Regions from separate parts of the Cupriavidus sp. SW-Y-13 genome, predicted to be linked through region 2. Evidence: predicted binding sites of a transcription regulator. Region 2 holds the regulator's gene; the other holds the start of a gene.
The links. Region 2 encodes NrdR, which represses ribonucleotide reductase genes. Its sites were predicted from a motif close to CACNANATNTNGTG; they were not measured.

Region 1 (8,110 bases), 360 kb from region 2:
TTCGGGCATCGCCGGGGCTGCGGCAGCGGCGGCGTCCATGGCCGAGCCGTTGTCCGAACCCGACGACACCGCGTTCAGCGAGCCGCGCGACACAGTGGACTTCTCCACGTGCGTGGCAGCCATCGTACGCAGGTAGTACGTCGTCTTCAGGCCGCGCAGCCAGGCTTGCTTGTACGTATCGTCCAGCTTCTTGCCCGATGCGCCGGCCATGTAGATGTTCAGCGACTGGGCCTGGTCGATCCACTTCTGGCGGCGGCTGGCCGCTTCCACGAGCCAGCTCGGTTCCACTTCGAACGCCGTGGCGTAGATGTCGCGCAGATCTTGCGGAATGCGGTCGATACGGGCCAGCGAGCCGTCAAAGTACTTCAGGTCGGCAACCATCACCTCGTCCCACAGGCCGCGCGCCTTCAGGTCACGCACGAGGTAGTCGTTCACCACCGTGAATTCGCCCGACAGGTTCGACTTCACGTACAGGTTCTGGAACGTCGGCTCGATGCATGCGGACACGCCGATGATGTTCGAGATCGTGGCGGTCGGGGCGATGGCGATGCAGTTCGAGTTGCGCATGCCGTGCTGCTTGATGCGGGCACGCAGCGACGTCCAGTCCATCGACGACGACATGTCCACGTCCAGGTAGCCGCCGCGCTCTTCGGCCAGCAGCTTGAGCGAGTCTTGCGGCAGGATGCCACGATCCCACAGCGAGCCTTCGTACGTGGTGTAGCGGCCGCGTTCCTCGGCCAGTTCGGTCGAGGCGTGGTACGCGTAGTAGCAGACCGCTTCCATCGACGTATCGGCGAACTTCACCGCGGCGTCGCTGGAGTACGGGGTGCGCAGCACGTGCAGGCAATCCTGGAAGCCCATGATGCCCATGCCCACCGGACGGTGGCGCAGGTTCGAATTGCGCGCCTTCTCCACCGCGTAGTAGTTGATGTCGATCACGTTGTCGAGCATGCGCATCGCGGTGCGGATCGTCTTCTGCAGCTTGGCGTGATCCAGCACGTACGTGCCGTCGGCCTGCTGCTTCAGGTGGGCCACCAAGTTCACCGAACCCAGGTTGCACACGGCGATTTCGCTGTCGTTCGTGTTCAGCGTGATTTCCGTGCAGAGGTTCGAGCTATGCACCACGCCCACGTGCTGCTGCGGGCTGCGGATGTTGCACGGGTCCTTGAACGTGATCCACGGATGGCCGGTTTCGAACAGCATGCCCAGCATCTTGCGCCAGAGCTGCATGGCCGGCACCTTCTTGAACAGCTTCAGCTCGCCGCTGGCGGCCTTGGCCTCGTAGGCCACGTAGGCTTGCTCGAAGGCCTTGCCGACCTTGTCGTGCAGGTCCGGGCAGGTGGACGGCGAGAACAGCGTCCACTCGGCGTTCTCCATCACGCGCTTCATGAACAGGTCCGGAATCCAGTTGGCCGTGTTCATGTCGTGCGTGCGGCGGCGGTCGTCGCCGGTGTTCTTGCGCAGCTCCAGGAATTCCTCGATATCCAGGTGCCACGTCTCCAGGTATGCGCAGACCGCGCCCTTGCGCTTGCCGCCCTGGTTCACGGCCACGGCCGTGTCGTTGACCACCTTCAGGAACGGCACCACGCCCTGGCTCTTGCCGTTGGTGCCCTTGATGTGCGAGCCCAGCGCACGCACGTTGGTCCAGTCGTTGCCCAGGCCGCCGGCGAACTTCGACAGCAGCGCGTTTTCCTTCAGGGCTTCGTAGATGCCTTCGAGGTCGTCCGACACCGTGGTCAGGTAGCACGACGACAGCTGCGAGCGGCGCGTGCCCGAGTTGAACAGCGTCGGGGTCGACGACATGAAGTCGAACGACGACAGCAGTTGGTAGAACTCGATGGCGCGGGCTTCGCGATCCTTCTCTTCCAGCGCCAGGCCCATGGCCACGCGCATGAAGAACGCCTGCGGCATTTCGATGCGCTGCTCTTCCACGTGCAGGAAGTAGCGGTCGTACAGCGTCTGCAGGCCCAGGTAGTTGAACTGGAAGTCGCGCGAGGCGTCCAGCGCGGCGCCCAGGCGGGCCAGGTCATACGTGGCCAGCTTCTCGTCGAGCAGTTCGGCTTCGATGCCGCGTGCGATGAACTTCGGGAAGTACTCGGCGTACTTCGTCGACATTTCGCTCTGGGTCACTTCGGCGCCCAGGATTTCCTTGCGGATCGTGTGCAGCAGGATACGAGCCGTAACCTGGCTGTAGGCCGGGTCCTTCTCGATCAGCGTACGCGCAGCCAGGATGGCCGAGTCGTAGACCTGCGTCATCGGCACGCCGTCGTACAGGTTCTTGAGCGTTTCCTTCAGGATCGGCTCTGCGCTCACGGCATTGCCGAGACCGCTGCAGGCGTTGTCGATCAGCGCGTGCAGCGCCACCAGGTCCAGCGGATGCACCACGCCGTTGTCGTTCACGTTGACCGACACGCCGCCTTCCTGCACACGCGCCACCGCTTGGGCATTGGCCTGGGCGCGTTCCTGCGTACGCTTCTCGCGGTACAGCACATAGGCACGGGCCACCTCATGCTCGCCCGAGCGCATCAGCGCCAGTTCCACGTGATCCTGCACGTCCTCGATATGGAACGTGCCGCCGTTCGGACGGCTGCGCACCAGTGCGCGCACCACGCCCTGGGTCATTTGCTCGACGATCTCGCGCACGCGCGCAGAGGCTGCACCCTGGCCGCCATTCACAGCCAGGAACGCCTTGGTCATGGCCACGGCGATCTTGTTCGGCTCGAACGACACCACGGCGCCATTGCGACGGATCAGCTTGTAATCCTGATACGAAACGCCAGCAGCGGCGACGCCCTGCTGCGCGGTACCGGCTGCCGCGCCGGCAATGCCGGCCACGCCGGTGGTTTGCTGTTCGTTTTGGGCCGTTTGCATGAGGTAACTCCCCGTGTTTTTTGAGTACTGATAAGAAGACGACAAAGTCCCTAGCAAAATGCGCCTCAGAAGACACTCGGCACCGGCGTCGCCGGTTGAGAACCAAACTGCACTGCGAACACTTTGCTAGGGACTTTCTGGCACTACCCCGGCCCGTTGACCAATATGACGCGAACGCTGCGCACTCTCTGCGCCGCCGCGCCACATCAGGGCCGGCTCCCCGGAAGTACCACTATATCTAGTGGTGCCGTTTCAAAACTGGGCTAAGTATAGTGAAACGGGAGTGAATGAACAGACTTGACATGCGCCGTTCCAACACCGTGGTGCGGTATGCGGCGGCGCCACATTCCCGCAAAGCGCGCTGCCGCAAGGGTTGGCGGCAGCACGTTCGGTGCCGCACAAAAACTCGAAATTTTTTTAATGACCATGGATCATCCGATAGGTGATCCGGAGCAGGGCGCGGGGCCCTTCAAAAGGGCGGCGATTGTACCGTTATTTGCGCGCTTTGGAGGCATACGACCTCGCCGTCACATTGGCATTGCACCGATATGACGAATACGAAACCGAATTAGCCCTGTCGCAAATATGGCAATAACGCCACAGGCAACTTCGCCAGCGTGACGAACCGGGCCCAATCGAAACATGGTCCCGGATCGGTCTTGCGACCGGGTGCGATATCGCTATGTCCGGCAACGCCCTGGATCGGATAGGCGGTGCGCAGCGCAGCCACCAACGCGGCGGCCGTCGTGTATTGGGCCGGGGTGAACGGCACATCGTCCGTGCCCTCGATCTCGATGCCGATCGAGAAATCGTTGCAACGCTGCCGTCCGCAGTACTCGGACTGCCCGGCATGCCAGGCCCGTTGCGTGCAGGCCACGAACTGCACCAGTTCGCCTTCACGGGAGATCAGGAAATGCGCCGACACCCGGACATCGCGGATGGTTTGGAAGAAAGGATGGCGCGAGGCATCGAGCCGGTTCTGGAAGAACGCCTCGATATCGCCGGTGCCGAACTGTCCCGGCGGCAGGCTGATGTTGTGGATGACCACCACGTCCACCGGCATGCCATCCGGGCGTGCGTCGAAGTTCGGCGACGGCACGCGCCGCGCGGCGGGCACCCAGCCGTCGGCATCGGGCAGGTAGCCAGGCTGGTTGCCCAGCGCGCCGTGGTCAGCCATCGCGGCCCTCGTTTTCGGCGAGCGATTCACCGTCCTCGCTGGCGTCGCCACCGTCCCGGCCATCGCGCCCTTCCCGTTCGTCGCGGATACCGAGCTGCTGGATGCGATACCGCAACTGGCGGAAATTCAGGCCCAGCAACGGCGCCGCGGCCGTGCGGTTGAAGCCGGTCTGGTGTAGCGCGCGAAGAATCAGTTCCCGCTCCATGGCTTCGAGCCGGGCCGGCAGGTTGATCGGTAGTGCGAGTCCGGCCAATGCATCGGCCAACGGATCGCTTTCCCGCACGGCTGCCACCGGCGCGGGCTCGGCCGGCAACTCCGGTTCCTCGGGCTGACCTGTAAACGCCGTTACGCCAGCCGGTGCGTGAGGCGGCGCGGACCAGCCCGACGTCGAACCCCAAGCCTGATAGGCAGGCGGCGTCGTCATCTGGACCGGCGGCATCTGGCCCATGTGGGGCCCGCGCGGCTGCAGCAGGTTCGCGCGCTCCATGCCGGCTTCGAGCGGCCCGAGATCGGCCACTTCGATCTCTTCGGTCTCCGCAAACGCGTAGGCACGTTCGAGCAGGTTTTCCAGTTCGCGCACGTTACCCGGGAACGGGTAGGCACGCAGGCGCTCCAGTGCTTCGCGCGACAGCCGCTTGGGATGCGCATCGCCATAACGCACCGCCAGATGTTCGAGAATGGCCCGCGCCAGCACCGGCACGTCTTCACCGCGCTCGCGCAGCGTCGGCATGCGCAGTTCCAGCACGTTGAGCCGGTAATACAAGTCCTGGCGGAAGGTGCCGGCCGCTACCATCGCGGCCAGATCCTTGTGGCTCGCGCACATGACGCGCACATCGACGCTGTCTTCCTTGCTGGCGCCGATCTTGCGCACCCGCCGCTCCTGCAGTGCGCGCAGCAGCTTGACCTGCATGGCCAGCGGCAGGTCGGCCACCTCGTCGAGCATCAGCGTGCCGCCGTGCGCGGCCTGGAAAAAGCCACCGCGTTCAGCATCCGCGCCCGTGAAGGCACCCTTCACATGGCCAAAAAATTCGGACTCCATCAGCGTTTCCGGAATCGCGCCGCAGTTCACGGCCACGAATGGATGCACGGATCGCGCGCTGATGGCGTGGATGGCCCGCGCCGCGCGCTCCTTGCCGCTGCCGGACTCGCCACTGATCACCACCGGCGCCATGCTGCGGGCCAGCCGCGTCAGGGACCGGCGCACCTCCTGGATGGCCGCCGACTGCCCAGGCAGTAGCCCGGCAGCGCGATCGCCCAGATCGGCAATCTCCGCGCCCTCTGCAGCCACCGCACCATCCGCCGGCATGCGCTGGTGGCGGCCCAGCGCGTTGAGGATCAGCGTGCGCAACTGATCGAGCGACACCGGCTTGGCGATGTAGTCGAACGCGCCCGCCTTGAGCGCATCCACGGCATTGTCCGCGCTGCCATATGCGGTGATCACGGCCACCGGCGTGCGCTCGGGCGAGGCCGACAGTTGCCGCACGATCTCGATGCCGAGTCCGTCGCCCAGCCGCATATCGGTCAACACCAGACTGTAGCGGCGCTCGGCCAGCCGGATGCGCGCCTCGGCCAGGGAGCCGGCCATGACCACATCGTGGCCCATGCGGCGTAGCGAAATGTCGAGCAGTTCGCGCAGGTCTGCCTCGTCGTCGATGACGAGGATCGGATCAGGAGCGGACGGTCTGGCGGGCATGTTGGGAGGCGTCTTTATTGTGGTGTCAACTTGGCGAAGCAGCAGCGACGGTGTCGGGGGTCTCGATGCGCATCGTCAGCACGAAGGCTTTGGCCGGCAGTGTATCGCGAGCCCCGCCGGCCAGCATGCCCGTGCGTTCCAGCAACGCCTCCAGCGCCACGGTGCCGTAGCGCACCTGCGCATCGTTGGCGCCGCACAGCTCGCGCGCCATGAACAGGCCCAGCCCGGTGCCTTGCGGGTTGCTGGTGAAGAACGGCTCGAACAGACTGCGCTGCTGCTCGCGCGTCACCTCGGCGCCATCGTTCCAGACGATCAGTTCGGCATGGTGCTGGTCCAGCGCATGGGCCAGCAGCCGGATCGACCCCGGCAGCCGGCTGCAGTAGCGCCAGGCGTTGTCCAGGAGATTGCCCAGCACCTGCTGCAACTGCGCCGTATCGAAGATCACGGGCCGTCGCAGGTCCACTGTCACGCGGATGGCATTGGGATTCACGTCGGTGCGCGTGCCGGCCCGCGAGCGCATCTCCGCCCGCCAGCGATCCACGATGTCCGGCAACGCCTGTGAAAGATCCGCCGAACTGTGGCCGGTCTTCGGACGTCGCGAGAGTTGCAGTACGTCGGAAATCACCTGATCCAGCCGCCGCACGTTGTCGCTGATGATGCGCAGCAGGCGTGCATCGATATTGCCTTCACCGCCCTCCCCCGCGCCCGAATCGGCCAGCAGTTCATTGGCCTGGCTGATCGCCGCCAGCGGGTTGCGGATCTGGTGCGCCACGCTGGCCACCAGCCGGCCCATCGCCGCGAGTTTTTCCTGCTGCACCTGCTCGGCAATCCGCTCCCAGCTTTCGATGTGCACCAGCACCGTGTCACGCATCTCGCTGCGCAGCAGCGTCTCGTCGGCCGGACTCCATGCCATGGCCTCGTTCTGCGCGATGGCCAGCCGCAGCCGCGCCGCGCCCTCGGGAGACAGGTCATTCCAGCTTGCGGTGTCGAGCCCGGTCGGCGACGTCATCACACTGGATAGCGTCGAACGCAAGCCGGCCAGCCCGGGCAGCACAAAGCGCAGGCGCAGCCGGGTATGCAGCATCGGACTGCGCGCGGAGGTGGGACGCGACGGCAGCGGCAGCAACTGCAGGATGCGCGGCACATCGTCCTTGCGCGCGATCCAGTCGCGCAGCATTTCCATCAACGGCTGCAGCCGCGCAATCCGGCGCAGGTCGAACAACGCGTTCTCACGCTCGCCGGCGCGCACCTGCCCTTCGCGAATCCGCTCGTTGGGCTGCACCCCCAGCAGCACGAACGCTGCCGGATTGGCCGCCACCACCACGCCGTTGGCGCGCACCAACATCACGCCATCCTGCATGTCGTTGACCATCAGCCGGTTCACCAACTGCTGCAGCCGCAGCTCCTGTTCGCGCGCCAGCGCCAGTTGCTCCTGGGCGATCTGCCGATTGGCCAGCATGTACATCAGCCATGCCGCGATCATGAAGACCAGCCCAAACAGGCCCGAGCCCAGCAGGTTGGCGTCTGCCTGCCGCGCCAGCAGGGTCTGCAGGAACGGGTTGGCCATTACCAGCATGGCGGACACGGCGGCCGCCGACAGCGCAAACAGCAGGCTGGTCAGCGCGCCAGCCTCCAATGCGGGCAGCAGGAAGATCATCGCCAGCCCTTCGCCGTGGCTGCCACTGCGGCCCATCACCGTATAGACGGCCGCGAGCAACATCAGGTCGACGATGACCTGCACGCGTACGCGCAAGTGAAAATGGCGCCGCCAGAACGAGGCAACCAGCGAGAGGATGCCGATCAGCAGGTACGGCAACACGACCGGAATGGCCGCGGCAGTGCGGGCGCTGGTGGCGATGGCAATCGACATGTCCGCCGTACCGCGCTCCATGGGGAGCCAGGCATAGCCGAACAGCAGCAGAGCCATTGCCAACCGGGTCCAGCAGAAATAGCGGAGCAGGCGCCAGTGAAATTCAGGCGGCTCGGGCTGGCGCCAGAGATCGACCAGCATGCGCCAGCCGTTCAGCGACGACCACCCCGGCGCCCGCTTCATCACGCGCCGCCTTCAGCAGACGAATCGGGCAGATGGCTGCGGCGGCAATAATGCAGGCCGCGCCAGGCAATGGCATCGGTGCGCGGCAGGTGGACGCCGCATTGCGCGCATTGCACCATCGGCTCGATGGCGCCATCGCCGGTCGATGCCTCGGTCGCTGCCTGCTGGCGTTGCTGCGCGGAGTTGGTCCGGCTGGCCTCATCCCGTGCACTGGCGCGCGACCGGATCCACCAGACGATGCCCAGCACGACAGCCAGCAGTAGAAAGATTCTTGCCATGGGTCGGAGTCGCGGAAGAAAGCAGAAAAAGCGGGAGA
Region 2 (8,110 bases):
GTGCCGGTACCGGCCTTGGAAGCGTCGTCGAGCTTCACACCCGAGCTGCAGGCACCCAGGGCGAGCAGGGCGGCAAGGGCGAGCGATTTCGTCATCATTTTGGTCATGGCTGAGAGACTCCTCGTTTCTTCTATCTACTTACTGCATGAAAGGACCCCAGGACGGCTCGCGAACCTCGCCGGACTGGAGTGACAGAACCTGTTTCGTACGACCGTCCGTCGAGACAGCCGCCAGCACCGAGCGACCTCCCACACGCGTGGCGTAAAGGATGTACTTGCCGTTGGCGGCAAAGCTCGGGGCTTCGTCGTTCGACGTATCGGTGAGCGAAGTAACGTCACCATTTGACAGGTCCTGAAGCTGCAGGCGGAAACCGCCCGAACGCGAGATGTAGGCCAGGTACTTGCCATCCGGCGAAACCCGCGGACTGACGTTGTAGTTGCCCTTGAACGTCACGCGTTGCGCGGCGCCGGATTCCTCGCCGCCAGCCGGCATGCGATAGACCTGCGGCGCACCGCCACGATCGCTCGTGAAGTAGATGCTGCGGCCATCGGGCGAGAATTGCGGCTCGGTGTCAATGGCGCTGCTGCGCGAGATGCGGCGCAGGCCGGATCCATCCGCGTTGACCAGGTAGATCTGCGTGTTGCCATCGCGCGAGAGCGCCACGGCCAGGCGCTGGCCGTCAGGCGACCACGACGGCGCGCTGTTGTTGCCCTTCTGGTTCGACACCAGCGTGCGCTTGCCCGTGGCCAGGTCATGCACGTACACCACCGGCTTCCTGGCTTCGAACGAGACATAGGCCACGCGGCGGCCATCCGGCGACCACGACGGCGAGATGATTGGCTCGGTGCTGCTCAGCGCCACCTGGGCATTCTGGCCATCGGAGTCGGAAATCAGCAGTTGATAGCGTCCGCCTACTTTCGACACATACGACAGCCGCGTGGCAAACACGCCGCGCTCGCCGAGCAGCTTTTCGTAGATATAGTCGGCGATCTTGTGCGCGGTCACGCGCAGCTGGCTCTGCGAGACCGTGAACGCCAGGCCGCCCAGGCTCTGGCCCTTGACCGTGTCGTACAGGCGGAAGCGGACTTCGTACTGGCCGTTGCCCGCGGGAGTCACGCTGCCGGCCACGAAGGCGTCGGCGCCCTTCGCCTTCCAGCTGCCGAGATCAACCTGTGCCGATTCGGCCACGGTGGCCCCGGCGGGGTCGATATTCTTGAAGCGACCGCTGTTCTGCAGATCGCTGCGGATGACGGCCGTCAGGTTCTGCTGGCCTTGTCCTTCGCCCTGGAAGTTGGCGGTGGCCACCGGGTACTGGTTCGAACCCACACCGGTGATTTCAACGTTCAGTTGCGCGTGTGCCACGCCAGCGGACATCAGTGCCGCTGCCAGCCACGCCATCAGCGCGTGCCGGCTCTGGTCACGGGTGGGGGTGGCACTCTGGCGGCGAGACAGCCAGTTAGGGGCCCAAAGCTTTCGCATGCTGCTCCTCAGTCGATTTCAGGATTCATCGGTACGGCGGGCAGAGCAAGTACGACAGCACGGACGGCGTGCAGCTTGGCGCATGCCCCGTCTACGTGCGTCTTGCACGCTGCCGGCCGCGTCAGGCAACCGTTCATGGTAGCGATCGGACCGAAGCCCCACGATGTTGGTTGCATTATGTTGCAAATCATGGCTTTCTCGCCGCATCGCCGATCAGTCCTTGGGACGGACCGTGATCGTGAATTCGAACGTGGGCGCCTTGCCGTCCTCGTCGCGCGGCAGCGGGTCCGACCGCTCGACGCCACGCAGCACGGCGTTGTCCCAGTCCGAGTTGCCGCTCGACTTGGCCAGGCGCTTGGACAGGATCGAGCCATCCGGTGCGAGCCGGACCGCCACCACGGCGGCCGGATTCCCGTCAGTATCACCGGCAAAGATAATGTTCGGCTTTACGCGGCGGCGTACCTTGTCCGAATAGCCCGGCGACGCCTTGCCGCCCGACCCTGCGCCGGAGCCTGCCGCATTGCCCACGCCACCGCCGGTCGCACCGGCCGTGCCGCCGCCTGCCAGCGCCTTGAGGCGAGCCAGTTCACTGTTGCGCGCCGCGTTGGACGCAGCTTCGCGCTTGGCCTTGGCTTCGGCATCAGCCTTCGCCTTGGCCTGCTTCTCGGCATCGGCGCGGGCCTTGGCCTGCTTGTCAGCGTCGGCCTTCGCTTTCGCATCGGCTTCCTTGCGGTCCTGCTCGGCCTTTTCCTTGGCGGCCAGAGCGGCCTTGTCAGCCTTGTCCTTGTCGGCTTTCTCTTTGTCGGCCTTCTTCTTCGCGTCTTCCTTGCGCTGCGCTTCCAGTTGCTGCTGGCGCTGGTCTTCCTTGCGCTGCGCGTCCTTCTTTTCCTGTTCCTTACGCGCCTGCTCGCGACGTGCCTCGGCCTCGCGCTCGGCGGCTTCCTCGGCCTGCTTGCGCTTTTTCTGCTCCAGCGCGATATCGGCGGCTTCCTCGACCTTGCTACGCACCGCCGGCTGCGGCGGCTCCGGCGCCGGCTGCACCACGGGGCGCGGCGGCGGCGCGGGCGTGACATCGGGAATCTCTTCCCAAAGCTCGGCCTCGGCGCCTACCGGCGTGCTGCTCTGCCACTGGACGCCGAAATACAGCACGATGCCAAGCAGCAGGTGCATGAACAGCGCTGCCAGGAACGAGCGCATGGTGCCGCGCTCCCGGACCGGCTCGTACGGATAGGCGGCGGCCTGGGCGCGCGGGGCGCCTTGCTGAGGATGACGTGACGAGAGGGTGGCCACTTTGCGACGTTGGACGCTGGGAACGCTTACTTGGACTTCACCATCAGGCCGACGCGCTTCACGCCATCGGCCTTCAGTACGGACATCACGTCGAGTACGGCTTCGTACTTGACGGCACGGTCGGCGGCGATCACCACCGGCTGGTCCGGATTCTCGTTCTGGCGCTGGTGTACGAAATCGATCAGGCCGCGCTTGTCGAGCTTGCGCTCGAACGAGCCGCCCGAGGCGTCCTTGCCTCGCGCCGTCAGGGCGCCGTCCTCATGCACGGTCACCACGATGGGCGGCGTCTGCTGCTGCGGGGTGGCATTGGCCACGGACGGCAGGTCCACCACGGCCGGGCTCACGATTGGAGCGGCCACCATGAAAATCACCAGCAGCACGAGCATCACGTCGATGTACGGCACGACGTTGATCTCTGCGCTGGCCCGGCGGCGCGAACCGCCGCGGCGCTGAATGGCTGCCATGGGGGATGCTCCTCGACTGTTTAGCGGCTCTGACGCTGCAGGATGTTCTGGAATTCTTCCATGAAGCTTTCGAACCGGATGGCCAGACGATCGATCTCGGTGGCATAGCGGTTATAGGCAATCACGGCGGGGATGGCGGCAAACAGGCCGATGGCCGTCGCAACCAGTGCTTCGGCAATACCCGGGGCCACCGATGCAAGCGTAGCCTGCTGCACATTCGACAGACCACGGAACGCATTCATGATGCCCCACACCGTGCCGAACAGGCCAATGTACGGGCTGACGGAGCCGACCGACGCCAGGAACGGCAGGTGCGATTCGAGTACATCCATCTCACGCTGATAGGCGGCACGCATGGCGCGGCGGGCGGCGTCGAGCAATGCGCTGGCGTCGTTGCTGCGCTCGCGGGCCTTCAGGAACTCGCCCATGCCGGACTCGAAGATCCGTTCGAGCGCGCCCGTGTTGTGGCGATTGTTCACGGCGCTGTTGTAAAGCGCCTGGAGGTCGCCGCCGGCCCAGAAATCACGTTCGAAGCCTTCGGTCTGCGTGCGGGCGGCACGCAGTGCGAGGTGCTTGCGGAAAATGTAAGTCCATGAGAACAGCGACATCACCAGCAGCAGCGCCATGACGGCCTGTGCCAACAGGCTGGCGTGCATCACCAGCGTAATGATCGACATGTCTTGCGTGACGGTCACTGGATTCATCGGGCGTCTTTGATAGTGGCGAGAACAGGGGCAGGGATCGGAGTCGGCCTAAACGTGCTTTTGTCGACACATCCCACACGGATCTTGCCGGTGGCGAGCATCTGCTCGCCGCGCCAGGCTTCCTGTGCGAAATGGACCGATGCGGGTCCGACCCGTTCAATATGCGTACGAATCTCCAGCTGGTCATCCAGCCGGGCGGGCGCATTGTATTCCACAGCGGTACTGCGTACGACGAAGACCACACCGGACTGATCGGCGAGGGTCTGTTGTTCGACGCCGAGCGAGCGCAGCCATTCGGTGCGCGCCCGTTCGAAAAACTTCAGGTAGTTGGCGTAAAACACCACGCCGCCTGCGTCGGTATCTTCCCAATACACGCGCAACGGCCATGTGAAATTTGGCATGGCGGGCATTGTAACGGAGCGCACTGGTTAACCCGCATGCGACTTTGCAACAGCAAGTTGCGAGCCATACACCACAAGGTCTTGACGAGACTGGTGTAGAGGGGCATGCGCCACCCGTGCACCGGCTTGCAGCAAGCCGCGCGTTCGCATAAACTCTGCGGCAACCATTCCACCTTGCGCGACTGGCGAAGTCAGTGGGTACTACCACGAGGAAGCGCAAGATCTTTAGGCGTGAAGTTCATAAGCGCCTGCCGCTCGCCTGGGCAGCGAATGGGAAGCAGGGTGCGCCCCGCACCGGCTGGTACATACCAGTCCGGAGCAGGACGCCGTGCTTTCCCCGCGCGCCCTATCCCAGATTCAGCCAAGATTCATCCCAGCCGGTCACACACGATTTTCATGCCGTTTGTGCCATCCGCTCCCCTTTTTACCGACGAGTCACGCCATGTTTGAACGCAGCCGTTTCACGATCGAGCAGATCGACCCCGAAGTCTTCGCCGCTATCCAGAAGGAAAACCAGCGCCAGGAAGACCACATCGAACTGATTGCTTCCGAAAACTACACCTCGCCGGCCGTGATGGCCGCCCAGGGCTCGCAACTGACCAACAAGTACGCCGAAGGCTATCCCGGCAAGCGTTACTACGGCGGCTGCGAGTACGTCGACGTGGTGGAGCAACTGGCCATCGACCGCGTGAAGCAGCTGTTTGGCGCCGATGCCGCCAACGTTCAGCCGAACTCGGGCTCGCAAGCCAACCAGGGCGTGTTCTTCGCCATGCTCAAGCCGGGCGACACGATCATGGGCATGAGCCTGGCCGAAGGCGGTCACCTGACCCACGGCATGGCACTGAACATGAGCGGCAAGTGGTTCAATGTGGTCAGCTACGGCCTGAACGCCCAGGAAGACATTGACTACGATGCCCTGGAAAAGAAGGCCCAGGAAACCAAGCCGAAGATGATCATCGCCGGTGCCTCGGCGTTCTCGCTGCGCATCGACTTCGAACGCATCGCCCAGGTGGCCAAGGCTGTTGGCGCCTACTTCATGGTGGACATGGCCCACTACGCCGGCCTGATCGCCGCGGGTGTGTATCCGAACCCGGTGCCGCACGCCGATTTCGTGACCACCACCACGCACAAGAGCCTGCGCGGCCCGCGCGGCGGCGTGATCCTGATGAAGGCCGAGCATGAGAAGGCCATCAACTCGGCAATTTTCCCGGGTATCCAGGGTGGCCCGCTGATGCACGTGATCGCCGGCAAGGCCGTGGCCTTCAAGGAAGCGCTGCAGCCCGAGTTCAAGGCCTACCAGGAACAGGTGGTGAAGAACGCCGCCGTCATGGCCGAGACGCTGATTTCGCGCGGCCTGCGCATCGTCTCCGGCAAGACCGAGAGCCACGTGATGCTGGTGGACCTGCGCGCCAAGAAGATCACCGGCAAGGAAGCCGAGAAGATCCTCGGCGATGCACATATCACCGTCAACAAGAACGCCATTCCGAACGATCCGGAAAAGCCGTTCGTGACGTCGGGTGTTCGCCTGGGTTCGCCGGCCATGACCACACGCGGCTTCAAGGAAGATGAAGCCCGCCAGGTGGCCAACCTGATCGCCGACGTGCTGGACAACCCGCACGACGAAGCCAACATCGCGAAGGTGCGCGAGCAAGTCTCCGCCCTGACCCGCCGCTTCCCGGTGTACGGCTGAGCCATCTGCCGACGCGTGCTCACCGCAGGATAGTGGGCACGCACTGACGGCGCCGCCGCAAGTTTCGGGCGGCGCCGTTGTTCCATCTCAAGTCCGCAGCTGAACTAAAAGATGCAAAATGCGGGCTGGATTCTTTCTTCAGGTGCTCAGGCATGAAATGCCCGTTCTGCGCTCACTCCAATACCCAGGTTCTCGATAGCCGCGTGTCCGAAGACGGGGATACGGTACGCCGCCGCCGGCGCTGCGAAGCTTGCGACCGCCGGTTCACTACCTACGAGCGCATCGAACTGTTCTTCCCGGCCATCGTCAAGAAGAACGGCTCCCGCGTGGACTACACGCGCGGCAAACTCAAGGATTCGATGCGGCTGGCGCTACGCAAGCGCCCGGTATCCGCCGAAGCCATCGACGAAGCCATCACGCGTATCGAGGAAAAACTGCTGGCGCTGGGTGAGAAGGAAATCCCGAGCAGCCAGGTTGGCGAACTGGTCATGCGCGAACTGCGCAAGCTCGACAAGATCGCGTACATCCGCTTTGCCTCGGTCTATCGCAGTTTCGAGGATGTCTCTGAATTCCGCGATGTTCTTGACGAGATCGCGACTCCCACCCCACGAAAGGGGTAGATCCCTCCCCAAAAATGCTGTTTAATTTGCATCGGCCTCCATCGAATAGAAGGCCGGTGCACGAGTGCGGTTGCATCGCACCAACATGACACCAAAGCGCCGCGCAACAGCAGCGCCATCCAGCGGACCCGGACCCTCAGAGGCCCGGACGCACAGTAGTCCAGCGCCCCCGGCAAAAAACAAAGAGAGCAGTCGCTTTTTTGACGGGAATCACAAATGGGTCAGTCTTTCTGCCGAAAGGCAGCAGGCTTTCTGACGCCTTTGCTGTCCGCGCCTGGATTCATTGCGGGCGTGGCAACGGATGCGCCGGGGGCTGTTCACATGCGCGCAATCGCACCTGGCAATCACCGGGGCGCGCGCGGGGTCACGCTGATCGAGTTGATGGTGACCCTCTCGGTGCTCGCCACGCTGGCCGCCGTCGCCACTCCGAACCTCCAATCCTTCCTCCATAACAGCCGGCTGTCCGCAGACGCCACGCGGCTGTTTGCCGATCTCGAACTCGCACGCAGCGAAGCGGCCCGGCGCAACGCCACCGTCACGCTGTGCCCTGTCGATGCCGGCAACGCCTGCTCCAACAACTGGACCTTGCGCCGCATCCTGTTCGTCGATGCGGACAACGACGGTGCGTTCGACAGGACGGAAGAACTGATCCGCAACAGTGATCCGCCACAGACCAGCACCGACATTGCCGCTGCCAATCTCGGCACTACGTCGAACCGCGTGCGCATGCGCTCGACCGGAGTGTCCACAGCACCCAATGCAAGCTGGAAGTTCTGCGGAAAAAATGCCACGGATGCGGGCAAAACGGTATTCATGACCGGCAGTGGCCGCCCTTATACGCAGTCGCAGTCAACGTGTCCATGACGCCGACCCACATCTCTCCAATGCCCATGTCTCGTGGCTTCTCGTTGATCGAGGCACTGGTCACGCTGGTGGTGCTGTCCATCGGCATGCTCGCGCTTGCCAACCTGCAGTTGCAGACGTTGATGGATTCACGCACGGCATCGATGCGCAACTATGCCGCGCTGATGACCTACAACCTCGCGGACCAGCTTCGTACCAACAGCGTGGCCGTGAACAACGGCACCTTCAATTCACCTGCCGCCACGCCCGTTGCCGATTGTTTTACGGCAGCGGGCTGCACACCCGACGAGATGGCCGCCACCACCTACGCCACGTGGCTGGCCAACGTGCAGGCCACCATGCCGAACGGCGACGGGATCGTCTGCACCGATAGCACGCCAAACGACGGCACCGGATCGGCAGCCGGGAAGAACGACTGCGAACCCCACGCTGACGCGCCGTATGTCATCAAGGTCTTCTGGAGCGAAGACAACGGCACCACCGTCCAGCGTTTCTCGACCGCGCTCATCCCATGACAACGTCCAACCGTCACATCTGCCGCCGCGCGGCAAGCGGCTTCACGTTGGTCGAGCTGATGGTCGGCATGGTGATCAGCATG

Region 1: the regulator NrdR is predicted to act here: its motif matches at 3,102-3,115, upstream of GA566_RS13570 (ribonucleoside-diphosphate reductase subunit alpha).

What each region holds. Positions count from the first base shown of each region.
Region 1 is NZ_WHLX01000001.1:3,033,444-3,041,553, forward strand. Features, by position in the region: gene GA566_RS13570 (ribonucleoside-diphosphate reductase subunit alpha) at 1-2,871, opposite strand, end outside; gene ampD (1,6-anhydro-N-acetylmuramyl-L-alanine amidase AmpD) at 3,440-4,048, opposite strand; gene GA566_RS13580 (sigma-54 dependent transcriptional regulator) at 4,041-5,741, opposite strand; gene GA566_RS13585 (histidine kinase dimerization/phospho-acceptor domain-containing protein) at 5,767-7,794, opposite strand; gene GA566_RS13590 (PP0621 family protein) at 7,794-8,072, opposite strand.
Region 2 is NZ_WHLX01000001.1:2,671,662-2,679,771, forward strand. Features, by position in the region: gene pal (peptidoglycan-associated lipoprotein Pal) at 1-107, opposite strand, end outside; gene tolB (Tol-Pal system beta propeller repeat protein TolB) at 139-1,479, opposite strand; gene tolA (cell envelope integrity protein TolA) at 1,693-2,769, opposite strand; gene tolR (protein TolR) at 2,796-3,233, opposite strand; gene tolQ (protein TolQ) at 3,254-3,937, opposite strand; gene ybgC (tol-pal system-associated acyl-CoA thioesterase) at 3,934-4,338, opposite strand; ZMP/ZTP riboswitch at 4,507-4,610, shown strand; gene glyA (serine hydroxymethyltransferase) at 4,781-6,028, shown strand; gene nrdR (transcriptional regulator NrdR) at 6,181-6,648, shown strand; gene GA566_RS11965 (GspH/FimT family pseudopilin) at 6,865-7,512, shown strand; gene pilV (type IV pilus modification protein PilV) at 7,509-8,027, shown strand; gene GA566_RS11975 (PilW family protein) at 8,024-8,110, shown strand, end outside.